DNA from 2 places in the Paenibacillus sp. P36 genome. Region 1 is predicted to be linked to the other one. Evidence: a T-box and tRNA genes for the amino acid it is inferred to sense, from the RefSeq annotation. Region 1 holds a T-box; the other holds one or more tRNA genes.
What was found. A T-box is a leader RNA that pairs with one kind of tRNA and senses whether it is charged. The one in region 1 lies ahead of ileS (isoleucine--tRNA ligase), so its partner is inferred to be a tRNA-Ile.
Positions count from the first base shown of each region.

Region 2: it encodes a tRNA-Ile, which carries the amino acid that the T-box ahead of ileS (isoleucine--tRNA ligase) is inferred to sense. The anticodon was not compared.

Region 1 is NZ_AP038372.1:5,311,191-5,315,613, forward strand. It holds gene ileS (isoleucine--tRNA ligase) at 1-2,142, opposite strand, end outside; T-box leader at 2,212-2,458, opposite strand; gene ACKTT9_RS24000 (DivIVA domain-containing protein) at 2,532-3,011, opposite strand; gene ACKTT9_RS24005 (RNA-binding protein) at 3,128-3,910, opposite strand; gene ACKTT9_RS24010 (YggT family protein) at 3,913-4,152, opposite strand; gene ACKTT9_RS24015 (cell division protein SepF) at 4,218-4,423, opposite strand, start outside.
Region 2 is NZ_AP038372.1:5,956,457-5,960,879, forward strand. It holds gene ACKTT9_RS26640 (response regulator) at 1-1,202, opposite strand, end outside; tRNA gene ACKTT9_RS26645 (tRNA-Trp) at 1,422-1,492, opposite strand; tRNA gene ACKTT9_RS26650 (tRNA-Phe) at 1,499-1,574, opposite strand; tRNA gene ACKTT9_RS26655 (tRNA-Val) at 1,585-1,657, opposite strand; tRNA gene ACKTT9_RS26660 (tRNA-Asn) at 1,676-1,751, opposite strand; tRNA gene ACKTT9_RS26665 (tRNA-Ile) at 1,755-1,831, opposite strand; rRNA gene rrf (5S ribosomal RNA) at 1,858-1,974, opposite strand; rRNA gene ACKTT9_RS26675 (23S ribosomal RNA) at 2,044-4,423, opposite strand, start outside.

The DNA of each region.
Region 1 (4,423 bases):
AACCGCACAGAAATGATGAATCGTTTGATACACAATGTTGAATTCATAAGCATCGTAGGCTTTTATAACCTTATCAATCATCCGGTTCAGACGGATCAATGCATAACGGTCAAGCTCTGACAAATTTTCAACAGCTACGCGATCTGTCTCTGGATTGAAGTGACTCAGGTTCCCGAGCAAGAAACGCATCGTGTTACGGATTTTGCGATAAACTTCCGTCGTTTGATTCAAAATATTGTCCGAAATCCGGTGGTCTGATTGGTAATCTACAGAGGATACCCATAGACGCAGAATGTCAGCTCCTAGCTTGCCACAAACCACATTAGGATCAATCGTGTTCCCAATGGACTTGGACATCTTACGCCCTTCTCCGTCCAGTGTGAAACCGTGACTTAGAATGCCTTTGTAAGGAGATTGCTCTTTCGTCGCAACACCTGTAATCAAGGAAGAGTTAAACCAACCACGGTATTGGTCAGAACCTTCCAGGTACAAATCTGCCGGCCACTGAAGCTCAGGACGGGCCTCAAGCACGGCTACATGGCTGGAACCGGAATCAAACCAAACATCCATGATGTCTGTTTCTTTGCGGAATTCGCCATGACCGCATTTCGAGCAACAAGTTCCCGCAGGAAGCAGGTCCTTCTCTTCTTTAATAAACCAAGCGTTCGATCCTTCTTGCTCGAATAGCTGAGCCACGTGTTCAATCGTTTGTTCATTGACGAGCGGTTCATTACAGCTGCGGCAATAGAAGATTGGAATTGGTACGCCCCATGAACGTTGTCTCGAAATACACCAGTCTCCACGATCGGCGATCATGTTGTGCAGGCGCAATTCTCCCCACTCTGGCGTCCATTTCACTTTCTTGATTTCATCCAACATCTCTTGTCTGAATTTATCAATCGAAGCGAACCATTGCTCCGTAGCACGATAAATAACCGGTTTCTTCGTACGCCAGTCATGCGCATATTGATGCTGAATTTCCCCTGCTTTTAACAATAAGCCTGATTCCTGCAGCTTCTCAATGATCAGCTTGCCGCCTTTTTCATAGAACATGCCTTCAAAGCCAGGAGCCTCCGCTGTAAAATGACCCTGGTCGTCCACTGGACAAAGGACCCCAAGGTTATAGCGTTGACCGATTGCAAAGTCATCTTCCCCGTGACCTGGAGCCGTATGTACACAACCTGTACCGGCTTCAAGCGTAACATGCTCGCCAACCATAACAAGCGATTCGCGATCATAGAAAGGATGCTGGCAAGTCACGTACTCCAACTCTTGGCCTTTCACAGTCGACAAGACTTCATAATCGCTCCAACCGATTTCTTTGGCTGCTGCTTCCAGCAAGCCTTTCGCAAGCACATACTTCTTCCCATTCGCTTGCACCACAGCATAATCAAATTCCGGGTGCAGAGAGATTCCCAAGTTGGCCGGCAGCGTCCAAGCTGTAGTCGTCCAAATGACGATTGCTGCGTCTTGAGGAAGCTTACCTTTTCCGTCTTTAACCGGGAATGCCACATAGATGGAGGAGGACGTTTTTTCTTTGTATTCGATTTCCGCTTCAGCTAGCGCGCTTTCAGAAGACGGAGACCAGTAAACAGGCTTCAACCCTTTATAGACGTAACCCTTTTGCACCATTTTGCCGAATACACGGATTTGTCCCGCTTCATATTCCGGCAGTAAAGTGATATATGGATTCTTCCAGTCGCCTCGAATACCTAGACGTTTGAATTGGCTCTTCTGTTTCTCAACGGATTGCAGCGCGTATTCTTTGCAATATTCACGGAATTCAGGGACCGTCATTTTCTTGCGGTCGACTTTCCCGCTGTTCGTAATCACCTGCTCGATCGGCAAGCCATGTGTATCCCAGCCTGGCACGTAAGGAGCGTCATATCCTTGCAGCGTTTTAAAACGAACAATCACATCTTTCAATACTTTGTTAAGGGCATGTCCAATATGAATGTCCCCATTCGCGTATGGAGGTCCATCATGCAAAATAAATTTTTCTCTGCCTTTGCGACTCTCCTGCACTTTGGCATAGATGTCTTCAGCATCCCAATGTTCTTGAATTTTAGGTTCCGCTTGAGGTAAATTCCCTCTCATCGGAAAATCGGTTTGTAATAAGTTTAATGTTTTGCCATAATCCAACTCAACCACTCCATTCTTACCTTCATACATTTTATCATCCAAAAAAACAAAAAAAGCCTCTCATCCCCTAAAAGGGACGAGAAACTCTACTCGCGGTACCACCCTCGTTAATGAGCCACCGAACATACGCGCTAAACGCGTACAATTCCTCACTCATTCACTCGATCATGTATAACGGCATGACCCGGTTCTCTCTACTTGATTCAAGAGACGCTCCTGGGGGATATTCGGTACGCAACAGAGATTAGGCTCACACCAATACCCTAATTCGCTGACACTGCTTAGGCGACCTACTCGTTCCAGTCATAGCTTTACTGAGATACTAATAACAGGAGTATACCGAATTCACTAGACATAGTCAATATGACAGCTGCCTGGCAGCCGCCATCCTAGGCTTCTTCTTTTTGATCGAACTGCATGCTCTGCCAGCCTTCATTGTTTAAAAGCTCCAGCTGAGCTTCCAGCAGCGTCCGGAAACGCGTGCGGTAAATCGACGCTTGTTTCTTCAGTTCTTCAATCTCGAGAGCTACCTTACGTGAACGTGTCAACGATTCGTTAATAATCCGGTCTGCGTTCTTCTCAGCTTCTTTCAAGATCAGCTGTGCTTCTTTCTTGGCGTTATTTCTAACTTCATCCGCTGCTTCCTGGGCAACAATGATGGTTTTGCTCAACGAGTCTTCGATGTTCGTGAAATGATCCAGACGCTCCTGCAGGGCCACCGTTTGATTAGCTAAGTCTTTATTCTCACGAATCAATGCCTCGTAATCTTTAATAACTTGATCGAGGAATTCATTGACTTGATCTTCATCGTATCCGCGAAAAGAACGGGAAAATTCCTTATTATGTATATCTAACGGTGTTAATGGCATCAGTGCCCCTCCTTTGCGTTTTGCACAGCTTTGCACGGCAATACGCACATCTATACTGAATCAGTTCGACAGAAAATTAGCAATTCCTGCATGGTTCGTGGATAAATTATCCACGCTCACGCAAACTTGCCGATCTTCACACGAATCCTACCTTTTTTCGTTACGCCTTCGACTTCAAGCACCTTGAATCTGCCGAACCCTTGCATAGAAACCATGTCGCCCTCTTTCAGCGGCTTGCTCGGATCTTCTTCCGGCTTCCAGTTGACGCGGCAGCGCCCAGCTTGAATAGGTATCAGCACTTTAGCACGGCTAAGCCTGAATACATCGCTTACAATACCGTCCATCCGCATGGAGGCAACGGATAACGTCAGCTCGTCCAGGTTCACAGCAGCTAGCTCCAGCTTATTCAGTGGCAGCAGCTCTGTCTGAACATGCACTCTGTGAACTTGTGACAGGTTCAAGTGCAAATAATCGGCTGCATCCCGGGTAACCAGGCAATGGCAGCCACCCTCTATAACATGAATATCGCCAACCTTGTCTCGCTTCATGCCGAGTCCAAGAATGGCGCCCATGTAATCCCCATGTTCTAATGTTAGAAATTTACCGTCCCCAGATGAAACGGAGAGAACTGCCATCTCCATATCTTCTTCATCCAAAGTCCGGTAGTCAGGGGCGACTAGCGCCCTTCTGCGTTCCGCATCCGGATAGCCTCCGTCGAACCGGCAGTGCACATCCGGATGCCGATTCACGAGTGAGGTCAGAATGAAAGCTTGTCTGGGATCCAGAAAATCAGTCAGCTTCACGGCGTGGTTCTGTGCCGCCCGCTCCACCCAATCCCAGGCTTTATCTACAAAGTAATGTTCGTCTGAATGAAAATGACTATAGAGTTCTTTAGACAATTTTAAAACATCCCTACAATGAAATCTAGAACGGCAATAATCCCCATGACCACAAATCGCAAAGCGATAAGGGCAACGATTGGCGACAAGTCGATGAACCCGATGCTTGGAATTATTTTTCGGAAAGGACTTAAGTACGGTTCAACTAATTTCCCCAGCAGACCACCGACAAAGCTGTCGCGTGCATTCGGAAACCAGGAAAGAATTAAGTAACCGATAATCATGAAATAATAAATTTCCATCAAAATACTAAGATAATAGTGAACGTAATCCACGTACGCATCCACCTCTGTGTTAGGATATGCGCCTATTCCTCACCCATCATCTCTGAGATGTGGCCATGAATATCAACTGTATCAGGTGTGCAAAGGAAGATATTCGGTCCCAGTTTGGATATAGACCCATTCAAAGCATATACTGTTCCGCTCAAAAAATCTACGATGCGTATGGCTAAATCACCGCGAACTCGCTGTAGATTGACGACCACCGCTCTTCGAGAACGAAGATGATCCG
Region 2 (4,423 bases), 650 kb from region 1:
GATACAGCCTCATTCAAAAACTTTTCTAACAAAAGAATAACTTCCCCAATATGCTCAGCCTCATGAATCGCGCGAAAATACTCGTATTTGCCTTCATCCAACGAACTTGCCTCATAGTGAAAATGCTTTAGCGTAACAATAATATTAAACAGGCTGTGGTCCAAAAAAGATTTAAACTCAAACATGTCGGTATCCAGTCTGCCATTCATCGAGTGAGCGTATGTGCTTAGACGCCCAAAAGCCAGATCGAACTCTTGATGATTCAATTCTGCCGTGAACGCCTCCATGTCAAAAGGAGCGCCTTTCTCCGCCTGCTTCTCCAATTCATTGACAATGAGAAGTCTGCGATCCGGCAGAAAGAAGCGGTGATCCAACACTTTCAGCATGTCATTGGTATAAATATCGTGCAGCTCAGATAGATGCTCAAAAACATGGCTGAGCGCCACGACGATGGACATATGCCCTTTATCACCGGCTTCAAGCAGCTGCTGGGCGATCTGTACGGCGTCCTCTTGTGCGGAGTTGTCTAGATTCAGCAAGTAGCGAATATAGCCATCTTGATGCAAAAGACGGCGTGTAGCGACGGGTCTATCCCTATTTTGAATAATCGCTTTCAGGGCCGCCTCTAACCATTCCTCATTTCGGGTCAAGGACACGGATTTATCCTGAACCACCGAGAGTAAGACAAAACTTGAATACGGAACTATCGTACTTATTTCATTTCGGTCATAGTCAACGGAATAACCCGAAATCAGTTTGTCCAGGATATAATCGACCGACTGCTTTTTCTCACTTTTCCATTCCGAGTGTTGAAAAGCAGGAATTCGTTCCGCGGTTTTCTTCAGAACAGCTAACATGGATACCGCGTCCAGTTTAGGCTTTAACATATAGTCAGCGACACCACTTTGAAACGTTGAGCGAACATATTCGAATTCTCCGAAGCTGCTGAGCACGACGATTTCCATCTCCGGATACATACCCTTTACGATTCTCGTCAATTCCTCGCCATCCATCACCGGCATGACGATATCGGTCAACACAATGTTCGGTTGGTACAAATGGACCATCTCTAACGCTTCTTTGCCATTGGAGGCTTCACCAACAATTTGAAACCCTTCGCTTTCCCAATCCAAAAGATGCCGGATGCCTTGGCGCACCAACATCTCGTCATCAACAATCAGAACCTTGCAATAAATCGTCATAACAGACTCCTTATCCAGATTTACATCATCTACCACCAGTACGACGTATTTTGTGCGATATCTTGCACGATTATAAATGAAATTATAGCTCTTGACGAGCGTTATGCTTATAGCATGAAATACTAGGATACCAACCTTTTTTGAAAAATGGAATACAAAAAAGAGCTGCCGTAGCAGCTCCTAGATGTATAACAGATAAGATTATAGCTTCTTTTTGGACAGGGGCAGCAGGAATTGAACCCACACCAAAGGTTTTGGAGACCTTTGTTCTACCCTTAAACTATGCCCCTATAACATGGTGGCTCGGGACGGAATCGAACCGCCGACACGAGGATTTTCAGTCCTCTGCTCTACCGACTGAGCTACCGAGCCTTAGATGAAATGGAGGCTGACGGGATCGAACCGCCGACCCTCTGCTTGTAAGGCAGATGCTCTCCCAGCTGAGCTAAGCCTCCATGGGATAAAGAAGAAAATGGCTCCCCGAACAGGACTCGAACCTGTGACAACTCGATTAACAGTCGAGTGCTCTACCAACTGAGCTATCAGGGAATATGGTAGGCCCTAGTGGACTCGAACCACCGACCTCACCCTTATCAGGGGTGCGCTCTAACCAGCTGAGCTAAGGGCCTGCAAAAAAATACCCCATAGGGGTACTGCTTGGCAACGTTCTACTCTCCCAGAACCCTGCGGTTCAAGTACCATCGACGCTGGAGGGCTTAACGGTCGTGTTCGAGATGGGAACGCGTGGGTCCCCTCCGCCATCATCACCAAACAGTCAAAGCGTGGTTTGCGCCTTGAAAACTAGATACGAAACTTGCGTAAAGTAACTACTATAGGTTTATTGGTTAAGCCCTCGACCGATTAGTATTCGTCAGCTGCATACGTTGCCGCACTTCCACCTCGAACCTATCAACCTCGTCGTCTACAAGGGGTCTTACATACTGGGAAATCTCATCTTGAGGGGGGCTTCGCGCTTAGATGCTTTCAGCGCTTATCCCCTCCGTACATAGCTACCCAGCGGTGCCTCTGGCGAGACAACTGGTACACCAGCGGTACGTCCATCCCGGTCCTCTCGTACTAAGGACAGCTCCTCTCAAATTTCCTACGCCCGCGACAGATAGGGACCGAACTGTCTCACGACGTTCTGAACCCAGCTCGCGTACCGCTTTAATGGGCGAACAGCCCAACCCTTGGGACCTACTTCAGCCCCAGGATGCGATGAGCCGACATCGAGGTGCCAAACCTCCCCGTCGATGTGGACTCTTGGGGGAGATAAGCCTGTTATCCCCAGGGTAGCTTTTATCCGTTGAGCGATGGCCCTTCCATTCGGTACCACCGGATCACTAAGTCCGACTTTCGTCCCTGCTCGACTTGTAGGTCTCGCAGTCAAGCTCCCTTATGCCTTTGCACTCTGCGAATGATTTCCAACCATTCTGAGGGAACCTTTAAACGCCTCCGTTACATTTTAGGAGGCGACCGCCCCAGTCAAACTGCCCACCTGACACTGTCCCCATACCGGATCACGGTACCAGGTTAGAACTCCGATACGATCAGGGTGGTATCCCAACGGCGCCTCCACCCAAGCTGGCGCTCAGGCTTCAAAGGCTCCCACCTATCCTGTACAGATCGTACCAAAGTCCAATATCAAGCTGCAGTAAAGCTCCATGGGGTCTTTCCGTCTTGTCGCGGGTAACCTGCATCTTCACAGGTATTAAAATTTCACCGGATCTCTCGTTGAGACAGCGCCCAAGTCGTTACGCCATTCGTGCGGGTCAGAATTTACCTGACAAGGAATTTCGCTACCTTAGGACCGTTATAGTTACGGCCGCCGTTTACTGGGGCTTCAATTCATAGCTTCGGGGTTGCCCCCTAACCACTCCTCTTAACCTTCCAGCACCGGGCAGGCGTCAGCCCGTATACTTCGCCTTGCGGCTTCGCACAGACCTGTGTTTTTGCTAAACAGTCGCTTGGGCCTTTTCACTGCGGCCCCCTCGGGCTATTCACCCTACCGAGGCACCCCTTCTCCCGAAGTTACGGGGTCATTTTGCCGAGTTCCTTAACGAGAGTTCTTCCGCGCGCCTTAGAATTCTCTTCTCACCCACCTGTGTCGGTTTGCGGTACGGGCACCTTCGCCTGGCTAGAAGCTTTTCTTGGCAGTGTGAAATCATGACCTTCGGTACTTAAAATTTCCCTCCCCATCACAGCCCAGCCTTACGGTTAGCGGATTTGCCTACTAACCAGCCTCACTGCTTGGACGAGCATCCATCAGCTCGCGTCACTATCCTTCTGCGTCACTCCATTGCTCATAACGGCTACGGTGGTACAGGAATTTCCACCTGTTGTCCATCGACTACGCCTTTCGGCCTCGCCTTAGGTCCCGACTTACCCTGAGCGGACGAGCCTTCCTCAGGAACCCTTAGGTTTTCGGCGGATCAGATTCTCACTGATCTTTTCGTTACTTATACCGGCATTCTCACTTGTATGCGCTCCACCTGTCCTTACGGTCAGAATTCAACGTACATACAACGCTCCCCTACCCATGCATCATCTTCACTCCAGCTTTGAATCCGCGTGTTTAGCTGGGATCATTTGGCCAGAATCTTGAATAACCGATAAGGTTGATTCTGGCTAATGTCCCGTGGCTAACCACGATTCAAAGACGCAGTGAAGGTGATGCAAGCCATAGCTTCGGTGGCGTGTTTAGCCCCGTTACATTTTCGGCGCAGAGTCACTCGACCAGTGAGCTATTACGCACTCTTTCAATGGTGGCTGCTTCTAAGCCAACATCCTGGTTGTCTGTGCAACTCCACATCCTTTCCCACTTAACACACACTTGGGGACCTTAGCTGATGGTCTGGGCTGTTTCCCTTTTGACAATGGATCTTAGCACTCACTGTCTGACTCCCGGATTTAAGTTTGTGGCATTCAGAGTTTGACTGGACTTGGTAACCCTTGGCGGGCCCCGCACCCAATCAGTGCTTTACCTCCACAACTCCACATCCGAGGCTAGCCCTAAAGCTATTTCGGGGAGAACCAGCTATCTCCGAGTTCGATTGGAATTTCTCCGCTACCCCCACCTCATCCCCGAATTTTTCAACATTCGTGGGTTCGGGCCTCCAGTGAGTGTTACCTCACCTTCACCCTGGACAGGGGTAGATCACACGGTTTCGGGTCTACGTCCACGTACTAAAGCGCCCTATTCAGACTCGCTTTCGCTGCGG